One region of the Pantoea sp. PvP021 genome, then DNA from elsewhere that is predicted to be linked to it. Evidence: predicted binding sites of a transcription regulator. Region 1 holds the regulator's gene; each other region holds the start of a gene.
What was found. Region 1 encodes PurR, which represses purine synthesis genes. Its sites were predicted from a motif close to CANGCAAACGTTTGCNTG; they were not measured.
Positions count from the first base shown of each region.

Region 2: purL (phosphoribosylformylglycinamidine synthase) is a predicted target of PurR. The motif match lies at 1,935-1,952, and genes of this name have one in related genera.
Region 3: glyA (serine hydroxymethyltransferase) is a predicted target of PurR. The motif match lies at 1,286-1,303, and genes of this name have one in related genera.
Region 4: ACVKSX_RS01215 (NCS2 family permease) is a predicted target of PurR. The motif match lies at 1,893-1,910, and genes of this name have one in related genera.

Region 1 is NZ_JBSRXX010000001.1:949,690-952,828, reverse strand. It holds gene punC (purine nucleoside transporter PunC) at 1-410, opposite strand, end outside; gene punR (DNA-binding transcriptional activator PunR) at 518-1,423, shown strand; gene purR (HTH-type transcriptional repressor PurR) at 1,420-2,445, opposite strand; gene cydH (cytochrome bd-I oxidase subunit CydH) at 2,727-2,816, shown strand; gene ACVKSX_RS04360 (C40 family peptidase) at 2,862-3,139, opposite strand, start outside.
Region 2 is NZ_JBSRXX010000011.1:74,237-77,375, forward strand. It holds gene tadA (tRNA adenosine(34) deaminase TadA) at 1-308, shown strand, start outside; gene mltF (membrane-bound lytic murein transglycosylase MltF) at 305-1,771, opposite strand; gene purL (phosphoribosylformylglycinamidine synthase) at 2,039-3,139, shown strand, end outside.
Region 3 is NZ_JBSRXX010000011.1:85,275-88,413, forward strand. It holds gene hmpA (NO-inducible flavohemoprotein) at 1-1,087, opposite strand, end outside; gene glyA (serine hydroxymethyltransferase) at 1,415-2,668, shown strand; partial or broken gene ACVKSX_RS21325 (3-phenylpropionate MFS transporter) at 2,797-3,139, shown strand, end outside.
Region 4 is NZ_JBSRXX010000001.1:296,389-299,527, reverse strand. It holds gene ACVKSX_RS01215 (NCS2 family permease) at 343-1,641, opposite strand; gene ACVKSX_RS01210 (response regulator) at 2,064-2,807, shown strand; gene ACVKSX_RS01205 (D-lyxose/D-mannose isomerase) at 2,808-3,139, opposite strand, start outside.

The sequences.
Region 1 (3,139 bases):
GGCATAATGGTGGCAAAGACTTTGTTAGCGCGCGCTGCAGGATAGCGATCCACCACCAGCGCCTGCCAGCTTACGGCAGCGGCACAGACGCCAATCGCCTGGACAAAACGCAGCGCCAGCATCAGATAGATATCATTCACCCACAGCATGCCTGCGCAGCCAGCGCCAAACATGGCCAGTCCGGACAGCAGCACCGGTTTACGACCGATGCGATCGGAGAGGGGGCCCCAGAAGAGCTGACCCACGGCGAAGCCGCCCAGGAAGAGACTCATACTGGCGCTGATCAGACCGGGTGAAGTGTTAAAGGTTTGCTGCATCGCACCAAAGGCGGGCAGGTACATATCAGTGGCTAAAAAGCCCAGCATGCTCAGCAGGGCAAGGTAGGGCATAAACCCTTTATTCGACAACATCTGATTCTCATTTTTGCAGGATAAACGCGGCAGAGTGTAAAAGGTGCGTTTGCTGCTGTGAAACGGTAATATTTGCCGATTGCTGTTAAAATTTTTGAAGGCAGATTATGTGGTCAGAATATGCATTAGAAGTGGTTGACGCTGTCGCCCGCGGGGGGAGCTTCAGCGCCGCCGCGCAGGAGTTACATCGGGTGCCCTCTGCCATCAGCTATACGGTGCGTCAGCTGGAAAACTGGCTGGCGGTACCGCTATTTGAACGGCAGCATCGCGAAGTGGTTCTGACCCCGGCGGGTGAGCATTTTGTCCGGGAAGGACGTAGCGTCATCAAAAAAATGCTTGCCACCCGGCGACAGTGTCAGCAGCTGGCTAACGGCTGGCGCGGCCAGCTAAGCATAGCCGTTGACCGTATCGCTAAACCTCAGCGCACCCGACAACTGGTCAAAGATTTCTATCGCCACTTTCCCGATATGGAGCTGATTATCAGCTATGAAGTCTTTAACGGCGTCTGGGATGCGCTGGCCGATGGCCGGGTGGAAGTGGCGATTGGTGCCACGCAGGCGATACCGGTGGGCGGACGTTTTGCTTTTCGGGATATGGGCACACTTAACTGGCGCTGCGTGGTTGCGCCCGACCATCCTCTGACGCAGGCGAGCCAGATAGATGATGACACGCTGCGGAGCTGGCCCTCCCTGGTGCTGGAAGATACTTCTCGCGCACTGCCGCGTCGTATGACATGGACGCTGGATAACCAGCGCCGGCTGGTGGTGCCGGAGTGGCAAACCGGGCTGGAGTGCGTGCAGGCGGGATTGTGTGTGGCGATGGTGCCCGGTCACCTGGCCAGGCCGCTGCTCGACAGTGGCGAGCTGGTTGAACTGACGCTGCCGGTGGCGTTTCCGGACAGCCCATGTTGCGTCAGCTGGGCAGAGGATCGCGCATCACCGGCGACAGGCTGGTTGCTCAGCTATCTGGGTGATGCGCAAACGCTTAATCAGGAGTGGTTAAGCGAGCATTAACGGCGATAGTCGCGGAACGGGCCATCGGCCACGGAACGGCGCTCAATCAGCGTGGGATGGACCTCAATCGTTTGTGACACTTCGCGCTTACTGGTAATGCGGTCCAGCAGCATTTCCAGCGCTTTCTCACCCAGCTGGGCTTTAGGCTGATGCACCGTGGTCAGGGCCGGTGCAAAATAGCGGGCGTTGCGCACATTGTCATAGCCGATCACCGAAATATCCTGGGGGACGCGCAAACCCATCTCGTCGGCGGCGCAAATCGCGCCCATCGCCATGATGTCACCGCCACAGAACACCGCCGTCGGACGCTGCTTCTGCGACAGGATCTGCTGCATCGCCTGATAGCCTGACTCCGGCTCAAAGTCACCCTGCACAATCCACTCGGCGCGTGGCTGAATACCCGCTTCTTCCATCGCCTTCAGGAAACCGGCATGACGTCCGCCACCGGTGTTACGCTCCATCTGACCGGGGATAGCACCAATATCCCGGTGTCCGCGTTCAATCAGATAGCGTCCCGCCAGATAGCCGCCCTGGAAAGCATTATCCAGTACCGTGTCGGTGAAGTCGGCGCGCGATTCACCCCAGTCCATCACCACCATCGGGATATTGCGGTTCTCTTCCAGCATCTGCAGCAGATCGTCCGGATATTCAGAGCACATCACCAGCAGCCCATCGACGCGTTTCTGCGCCATCATGCTGAGATAGGCGCGCTGTTTTTGCAGATCGTTATGCGCATTACCCAGAATCAGCGTATAGCCTTTGTCAAAGCAGTGATTTTCAACCGCTTCGATAATTTCAGCGAAATAGGGCGCTTCGCTGGAGGTGGCAAGCAGGCCCAGCGTTTTGGTGTGATTCACTTTCAGGCTGCGCGCCACGGCGCTCGGCGAGTAGTGCAGTTCTTTAATCGCCTGCCAGACCGCGTTGCGCGTCTCTTCAGCCACAAAGCGGGTTTTATTGATGACGTGCGAAACGGTGGTCGTTGAGACGCCAGCGCGTTTCGCCACATCTTTAATTGTTGCCATGAAAATCGGACTCCAGTGCTTATCTAACTCTATGATAAGCGTAGTGTTAAACGTTTGCGTCTGCTCAGGGTTTTTTCCGCAAAGATGCAGCTTTCATGGCCAGGAAACAGGCCGCTGGCGGCGTAAAAGCGCCTGAAAACGTGCGCAAACGGAATCAGGGTTGCGCGCGTTGCGCAACAAAGGCGGGATTCTAACAAGGCTGAACGGATAAAACGAGATTTTTACCGGGCCCTGTGGGAAAATGCGATACCCCTACTAATTGTGTGACTAAGGAGCAAGCAATGAGTACCGATCTTAAACTGGCTTTAATGACCACCGCGGGCTGTCTGCTGATGATTGTGGCCTTTAGTTTTACCGCTATTCTGCACTAAAAAAAAGCCGGGATTATCCCGGCTCTCTTCTGGTTGTTCTGCTGCTCAGCGTATGGTTTTTGGCGTCATCACCCGACGGGCACCAATATAGTGGCGCTGCCAGTAATCTTCTCCTAACGCGCTGATCTGAATATCTTTGCCGGTGCGTGGCGACTGGATAAACTTGCCATCACCCAGGTAAACGCCGACATGGTCCGCAGTACCGCGTCCATTGATACGGAAGAAGACCAGATCGCCTTTCTCCAGCGACTCACGCTTGATCGGCGCGGCATCACGCAGGTGGTACATCTCGTTAGCGGTACGTGGGATCTTAAACTTCACCA
Region 2 (3,139 bases), on a different contig from region 1:
AGGGCGGTAAAGTACTGGAAAATTATCGTCTGCTGGACACCACGCTCTACGTGACGCTGGAGCCGTGCGTGATGTGCGCCGGCGCCATGGTTCACAGCCGCATCAGCCGGCTGGTCTTCGGGGCGCACGATATCAAAAGTGGAGCGGCAGGATCGCTGCTCGATGTGCTGGGGCACCCCGGCATGAATCATCAGGTTGAATTACAGAGCGGCGTGCTGGCTGAAGAGTGTGCCGCAATGCTGAGCGACTTCTTCCGTATGCGTCGCGAGCAGAAAAAAGCGCTGCGTCAGGCGCAACGCCAGAATTAATTCATGGCGATCTTCGGTTCGACCGCCGGATAGCCTTTGGCCAGTTCGGCCTGTGCTTGTTGTGCTTCAGCCTGCTGCGCCAGGCGTTTTTCCTGCTCCTGCAGATAACCCACCAGGCTTAACTGATATTTGCGGATGTTCTCCACATAGTTATAGGCTTCATGCCCACGGGCATAGCCATAAGCCGTCTGGGTGTAGTAACGCTTCTGACTCAGCATGGGCAGACGCAGCTTCACATCCGCCCAGCTATCCGGATTACCTCCCTGGCGGGCAGTGAGTTTACGGACATCCAGCATATGGGCATAGCCCATGTTATAGGCCGCCAGCGCAAACCAGATGCGCTCATCTTCCGGGATGGTCTGCGGCACCTTCGCCATCATATCCTGCAGATACTGACTGCCGCCGCGAATGCTCTGTTCGGGATCGGTCCGGTCGCCCACATCCAGGCTCTCAGCGGTGTTACGGGTCAGCATCATCATGCCGCGCACGCCGGTAGGGGAGGTGGCCTGCGGGTTCCAGTGCGACTCCTGATAGGAGATCGCCGCCAGCAGTCGCCAGTCAATGCTGGTGGCGTACTTCTCAAACAGCGGTTTGATGTCAGGCAGTGTGTTGTCGATGGCGCGCAGGAAAGTGCGTGTATCGACATAATCAAAGGTGCCGACGTGGCCGAGATATTTCTCCTCCAGCCGCGCCATCGCCCCTTCTTCACCCATACCGTTAAAGAAGTCGAGCATCGCGGCATTCAGGCTGTCGTCATCGCTGTGCCGCACATACCAGGTGACCGGCTCTTCATCAGTGACGTCAAACGCCACCGCCAGCTGCGGATAGATGCGCTGCAACAGAGCGATGGTCACGGAGTCGCCAATCGTATAGTCGAGCTTGCCGTCTGCCACCGCTTCCAGCAGGGCTTTAGGACTTTGATCGGTGGAGATCGCCCAGTCCAGATCGGGGTACTGATTTGACCGCGCGCTCTTCAGCGTTGACAGATACGCCGATCCAGACGCAACAGTCAGCCGCCCCTTTAAGTCACCGAGGTTTTTAGGGCGTGGCTTATCCACGCGATAGACCAGCTGCTGCGAAACGTTGTAGTAGCCTGGCCCGGTCTGATAGCGGGTCAGGCGTTCGCTGTTGTAGTTCAGACCCGCGGCCAGCAAATCGGCTTTGCCATCATCTAAATCGTCAAACAGATCGCTCAGGTTGGGACGTACTGTCACCTTGAGTTTGACGCCCAGATAATCGGCGAAGCGTTTTGCCAGCTCATAATCCATACCGGCCGGAGATTGGTTCACTGTGTAGTAAGTCAACGGGGAATTGATGGTACTGACGCGCAGTACTCCCCGTGATTTAATCTGTGAAATCTGGTCCTGCCCACCCCCATACCAGGGAATGGATGGCCATAGCGCTAACGCTAACAGCACGGCAACCAGACCGATAAACAGATAATTAAATTTTAGGCGTTTCAAATAGTTATCTCTCGCTGGCTCTAAGGCCTCTGTCTTTTAAAGGCAGTATTTGTCTTCTTTGAACTCCCAGAGCGAGGGGCATTTTGCGCAACAAAATCACGCTGAGCAACTTTTATAGCAGCTTTTGCGCAAAATTCAGGCAAATCCGGGTCGCCAAAAATTGTGCGCAAACGGTTTCGTCGCGAGGTCGCTTTCTCTATAATACGCCCCGTTTTCCCTGTTGCGCCCAATGAAGCGTCGCCCGGCGCCCTGACGAGAGATTTATTAATGGAAATTCTGCGTGGTTCGCCCGCCCTGTCGGCATTTCGTGTAAACAAACTGCTGACCCGCTTTCAGGACGCTCATCTGCCGGTGAGTGATATTTACGCTGAGTACATCCATTTTGCTGATGTCAGCACGCCCTTAAGCGCTGACGAACAGAGCCGTCTGCAGCGCCTGCTGAAATATGGTCCCTCTCTCGCTGAACATGCCCCACAGGGGCGTCTGCTGCTGGTGACGCCTCGTCCCGGCACCATTTCGCCCTGGTCATCCAAAGCCACTGACATTGCCCACAACTGCGGCCTGCCGCAGGTCCGTCGCCTGGAGCGCGGCCTGGCCTTTTATGTACAGGCCCCACAACTGACGGAAGCGCAGTGGCAAACGCTGGGCACACTGCTGCACGATCGGATGATGGAAACGGTCTTCGGCGATCTGGCGCAGGCTGAACAGCTGTTCGCGCATCACACGCCACAGCCGGTGAAAAGTGTCGATCTGCTGGGTGAGGGCCGTCAGGCGCTGGTTCAGGCGAATATCTCACTGGGTCTGGCGCTGGCCGACGATGAAATCGACTATCTGGTGGCGGCGTTTACCGCACTGGGCCGCAATCCCAACGACATTGAACTCTACATGTTTGCGCAGGCGAACTCTGAGCACTGTCGTCACAAGATCTTCAACGCCGACTGGATTATCGACGGCGAGAAACAGCCAAAGTCGCTGTTTAAGATGATCAAAAACACCATGGAGCAGACGCCGGACTACGTTCTCTCTGCTTACAAAGATAACGCCGCCGTGATGGAAGGCTCAGAGGTTGGCCGCTTCTTTGCTGACGCCGGAGAGAGCGAATACCGCTGGCATCAGGAAGCCGCACACATCCTGATGAAGGTGGAAACTCATAACCACCCAACGGCCATCTCGCCCTGGCCTGGTGCTGCGACCGGTTCCGGTGGTGAAATCCGTGATGAAGGCGCAACCGGAAGGGGTTCGAAGCCAAAAGCGGGCCTCGTAGGTTTTTCCGTATCGAACCTGCGTATCCCAGGCTTTGAACAGCCGTGGGAAGAGGACTTCGGCAAACCGGCCCGCATCGTCAGCGCGCTGGAAATCATGACCGAT
Region 3 (3,139 bases), on a different contig from region 1:
GCGGACCGCAGAGGTAGAAGTGGGTGTCGGGTGAGGCGAGACGTGCGGAGATCGCGGTGATATCCATCAGACCCTGCGCGTCATAGCGACCGGCATCTTCAGCGGCGGGATCGCGATACCAGACCTGACTGACGAAATCGGTGAGCTGAGCGCCCGTTGCTATCACTTCCGGGCCAAATGCATGCTGTTTGCCGTTCTCTGCTGCGTGCAGCCAGCTGACCGGCGCGCGGTGCTGGCGGGCCGCCAGGGCATGCAGCATGGCCAGCATCGGCGTCTGACCCACGCCCGCGGATATCAGCGCCACCGGGGTTGCAGCATCGACCTCAAGGAAGAAGTCGCCATGCGGTGCGGCCAGCATCAGCTCATCACCCACTTTGCCATTCTGATGCAGCCAGCCGGAGACGGTGCCCTGCGCTTCACGTTTCACCGCAATCCGGTAATCTTTGCCATTACTGAGGTGAGTAAGCGAGTACTGGCGAATCTGGTGATGTTCGAAACTGGCGGGCTGCAGATGCACCGTCAGATACTGACCCGGTTTAAAGGCCGCTACCGGGCCGCCATCTGCCGGACTGAAGGTAAAGCTTTTAATCACCTCGCTCTGCTGCTCAACAGCACTGATGCGAAACGCACGAGTGCCGCGCCAGCCACCGGTTTGCTGCTCCGTCGCCTGATAAATCTCCTCTTCGCGATTAATGAACACATCTGCCAGTACGCCATAGGCCCGGCCCCAGGCTGCCAGCGCCTCTTCACCCGGATTCAGCAGCTCTTTAATGGTTGCCAGCAGATTTTCACCGACGATGGCGTATTGCGCAGGCTGAATATTCAGGCTGGTATGTTTCTGCGCAATCTTTTCCACTGCGGGCAGCAGCACGGCCAGGTTCTCCAGATTCGCGCCATAGGCGCAAATGGCGTTGAACAGCGCTTCACGCTGATCGCCATTGCGCTGGTTGTTCATATTGAAAACATTTTTGAGTTCCGGATGGTGCGACAGCATGCGGTCATAGAAGTGTGCGGTAAGCGCAGGACCACAGGCGGCGATGGCAGACAGGGTCGATTTAACCGTGGCGATAGTGTGTGCATCAAGCATAAAAACGGCCTCTCATTTAAAGGTGTATTTTAAATGCATCTTATAGCCGTCTCGCCTGTGGTGTAAATAACCCGATAAATTTCCCGGTTGTCAAAGTGGCAACTTTTTGGTGCATCCTGAGAAGCCGCCGTCACATCCTGAAGAAAAATCGTGGCGTCTGAACAGGGTGAAAAGGTGTAAAAAAGCCCTGCCAGTAGCCAGCCAATCGTTTGCGTAAAAAGAGGAGGTTCACCCTACCTTCACCTGTTAAAACGGTTTACACTGTGGGCCTTCGCCCCTGAAGGGGGGTAAATACCGTCAGAAAGTTAGCTGAGTCAGGAGATCCGGATGCTAAAGCGTGATATGAACATTGCCGATTACGATGCCGAGTTGTGGCAGGCGATGGAGCAGGAGACAGTGCGTCAGGAAGAGCACATTGAACTGATTGCTTCTGAAAACTACACCAGCCCGCGTGTTATGCAGGCACAAGGTTCTCAGCTCACCAATAAATACGCTGAAGGCTATCCGGGCAAACGCTACTACGGCGGCTGTGAGTACGTTGATATCGTTGAGCAGCTGGCGATCGATCGTGCAAAAGAACTGTTTGGTGCCGATTACGCTAACGTACAGCCACACTCAGGTTCACAGGCTAACTTTGCGGTTTACACCGCGCTGCTGCAGCCGGGCGATACTATTCTGGGGATGAACCTGGCGCACGGTGGACACCTGACTCACGGCTCACCGGTTAACCTGTCGGGCAAACTCTATAACGTCGTGGCTTACGGTATCGATGAGACCGGTAAAATTGACTACGACGAACTGGCTGAACTGGCGAAAACCCACAAGCCAAAAATGATCGTTGGCGGATTCTCAGCTTACTCCGGCGTTTGCGACTGGGCGAAAATGCGCGAAATCGCGGATAGCGTAGGTGCATGGCTGTTTGTGGACATGGCACACGTTGCCGGCCTGATTGCTGCAGACGTTTACCCGAGTCCGATCCCGCATGCGCACATCGTGACCTCTACCACTCACAAAACGCTGGCGGGTCCGCGCGGTGGTATCATTCTGGCGAAAAACGGCGACGAAGATTTCTATAAGAAACTGAACTCTGCTGTATTCCCTGGCGGTCAGGGCGGTCCTCTGATGCACGTTATCGCTGGTAAAGCGGTTGCGTTCAAAGAGGCGATGGAGCCGGAATTCAAAACCTACCAGCAGCAGGTGGCAAAAAACGCCAAAGCGATGGTTGAGGTGCTGATTGAGCGTGGCTATGACATCGTTTCTGGCGGCACCTATAACCATCTGTTCCTGATCGATCTGGTGAGCAAAAACCTGACCGGTAAAGAAGCGGATGCGGCGCTAGGCCGTGCCAACATCACGGTTAATAAAAACAGCGTGCCTAACGATCCGAAAAGCCCGTTTGTCACTTCCGGTATCCGTATCGGTACGCCAGCTGTTACCCGTCGTGGCTTCAACGAAGCGGACGTGCGTGAGCTGGCTGGCTGGATCGCGGATGTGCTGGATAACGTCAATGACGAAGCAACCATTGAGCGCACCAAAAAGAAAGTGCTGGAAATCTGCAGCCGTCTGCCGGTCTACGCTTAATCGTTAACCTGTTGTGAGACAGCATACAAAGGATGGCATCAGCCATCCTTTTTTATTGCCTGTCCTGCGGCGCTCTGCCAGAGTAGCGCCCACTCATGCTGCCAGGCAGCACTCTTGCTGGAGGGAATATGGCAATCGGCTCCGCCAGATGGCTCGGATTGGGCTACTTCACTTACTTCTTCTGTTACGGCATCTATCTGCCATTCTGGGGCGTGTGGCTGAAAGGCACCGGTCTTGATGCTGAAAAGATTGGCCTGCTGCTCGGCTGTGGCATGGTGGCACGCTTTGTCGGCAGTCTGCTTATCGCTTCTCAGGTCAAAAATCCTTCACGGTTGATTACGGCGCTGCGTCTGCTGGCGCTGATGACCTGCCTGTTCGCTGCCGGTTTCTGGGTGGGTGAGCAGTGGATGTGGCTGCTGACGGTCATGATCGGCTTTAACCTCTTTTTCTCGCCGCTGGTCCCGCTCAGCG
Region 4 (3,139 bases), 650 kb from region 1:
CGCAGGGCGTGACGAAGGCACCCCGCTACGCGGGGCGCGCAGGCAGCCGGACGCCGGGATTGTTAAGGGGCGGGCGTCCGCCCCTTGACGCGTCCGCCTGCACGGGCAATCTGAAACTCCCCATCGCCTGGCGGGCGAAACCCGCTCAGTGTTAACGCGCGGCTAAGTGATCTAAAACGCTCCATCGCCCAGGCGGGCGTAACCTGCCCATAGCCAGCCCGCTGCTAAGCGAAACTTACTCAGTGTGCCAGCCCGCAGCCAGGCGAAACCCGCTCATAGCCAGCCCGCTGCACAGCGAAATCCGCCCGCTGCTAAGCGACCTTCCCTGCCGCCAGGCAACAACTAAGCACTCAACCATCCCAGCTTAATCACAAACAGAATCGACAGGATCACCAGCGCCGCATTCACCTCTTTCGCGCGTCCGCTCAACAGCTTCACCAGCGTCCAGGTAATAAAACCAAACGCGATGCCGTTGGCGATCGAATAGGTCAGCGGCATGGTCAGCGCGGTGACGGTGACCGGCGCGGCGGTGGTGATATCTTTCCAGTCAATCTCTGCCAGGCCCGATGCCATCAGCACCGCTACAAACAGCAACGCAGGCGCGGTGGCATAAACCGGAACACTGGAGGCCAGCGGCGAGAAAAACAGGGCCAGCAGGAACAGCACGGCGACCACAATCGCGGTCAGGCCGGTACGGCCACCGGCACTCACGCCCGCCGCCGATTCCACATAACTGGTAGTGGTCGAGGTGCCGAGCAGTGAACCAAACAGCGCAGCCGCACTGTCAGCAATCAGCGCACGGCCCATCTTCGGCACGTTACCCTGCTCATCCGCCAGACCGGCGCGTTTGGTCACACCCAGCAGCGTGCCCGTGTTATCAAACACATCAACAAACAGGAAGGCAAAAATCACGCTGATCAGGCCGACGTTAAACGCGCCGGCAATATCCAGCTGCATAAAGGTCGGTGCAATCGATGGCGGTGCAGAGAAGACCCCGGCAAAAGGCGACAGACCAATACCCATGGAGATAAAGGTCACCAGCAGAATACCGATCAGCACTGCGCCCGTCACCCGACGCGCTTCCAGTACTACGATAACCACAAAGCCGAGCATCGCCAGCAGCGGACCCGGTTTAGTCAGATCGCCAATGCCCACCAGCGTCGCCGGGTTATCGACCACAATGCCCGCCCCTTCCAGCGCAATCAGCGCCAGAAAAAGCCCGATACCGGCACCAATCCCGGCGCGCAGCGGCAGCGGAATACTGGCAATAATCCATTCACGAATCTTAAATAGCGACATCGCGAAGAAAATCACCGCCGAGAGAAACACCGCGCCCAGCGCAATCTGCCACGTATAGCCCATGTGCAGCACAACGGTGTAGGTGAAAAAGGCGTTCAGTCCCATACCCGGAGCCAGCGCAATCGGATAGTTGGCGATCAGCCCCATCAGCACGCAGCCAATCGCCGCAGCCAGACAGGTGGCGACAAATACCGCGCCCTTGTCCATGCCGGTCGCGCCCAGAATGCTTGGGTTCACAAACAGAATATAAGCCATCGCCAGGAAGGTGGTGATCCCGGCGATAATCTCAGTACGAACCGTCGTGTTATGCGCTTTGAGTTTGAATAGTTTTTCTAACATCATCATCTCTCGATACAGGAGACATCAGTCTCACTTGCCAAAGGGGTTTGCATGCTGATTATTCTGTTTCCGGGACATTGATGCCGGCCGCTGCATACTTGCTTGCCAGAATCGCATGAAATCCCTGACTTACCCACTGCCCAAAGCAATTGTCATGCCATCTACCGACGCAATCGATTACCTGGCAGAGCCGGGTACGCCTAAGAGAATTCCGAACCAAAACGAGGCGCGATTATGGTGCAATGCACCGATGCCGCGCAATCGTTTTCCTGCGGCAAACAGGCAGCCCCGAAAAACTCTGCGCCAGCGCACGCTTCCGCACTCTCACAGGCGAAGCTGGTCACGTTTCAGCACGCTGCCTCAGCACGCTTTTCTGGTCTGTGTAGACTCCTGAATTAACTCTTTCGTAACATTGAGGCCGCGCAATGAAGCCAGCAATTTTGGTGGTGGATGATGATCCTGCAGTCTGCGACGTCTTGCAGGATGCGTTAAGTGAACATCTGTTAACGGTCTACCGCTGTCATCAGGGACGCGAGGCGCTATCGATGCTCAGCGAACACCCGGAAATCTCGCTGGTGATGCTGGATATGATGCTGCCCGATACCAACGGGCTACTGGTGTTGCAGCAGCTTCAGCGTCAGCGACCCGAAGTGCTGGTGATTATGCTGACCGGTATGGGTTCTGAAGCGGAGATGGTGGTGGGCCTTGAGATGGGCGCAGATGACTACATCGCCAAACCCTTTAATCCACGCGTGGTAGTAGCGAGAACCCGGGCGGCCCTGCGTCGCAGCGGACGCATTGCCCAGGCCGACCCTGAACAGGAGGGCTGGCGTTTTGGCGGCTGGCAACTGGATGATGGCCGCTGCCAGCTGTTTAATCCGCAGCGCGAGCTGGTGCCGCTGACCCAGGGGGAATATAGCCTGTTACGCGCGCTGGTACGCCACGCCCGCAAGGTACTGACCCGCGATCAGTTGCTGGAGCTGACCCACAGCGAAAGTCTCGACGTGTTTGACCGCACCATCGACGTGCTGATCATGCGGTTGCGCCGTAAAATCGAAATCAATCCGCACCAGCCCGACCTGATCCGCACCATTCGCGGACTGGGTTATGTCTTTTCGGCCGATGTGGTGAAACCCGATTCGACAACGCGTGCCAGTCAGATTGCCTGATTACGCCTGCCGCGCGCAGGATAACCAGTGCGCGTAATCATTACACAGCAGCCAGCGCGGCGCTTCATCCTCCTCCAGTGGGTTGAAACGAGCCAGCGGCGTCAGAAACACATTGTCGTTTTCGTCATCGTTGGGCATCGACACCTCGCCCACCAGCACGTCGCCGAAGCCACTTTCACCCCAGAAACTGTGCCAGATGCCCGCCTCCAGCGTCACGCTTTCACCCGGTGAGAGCCGTAGCTGTGAACCGGCGGCATGGGTCTGGCGCAGGCCATCCAGCGAAACCGCCACCAGCGAGTCAGCCAGCCCGTCACCGTTGCGGTTATGCAGTT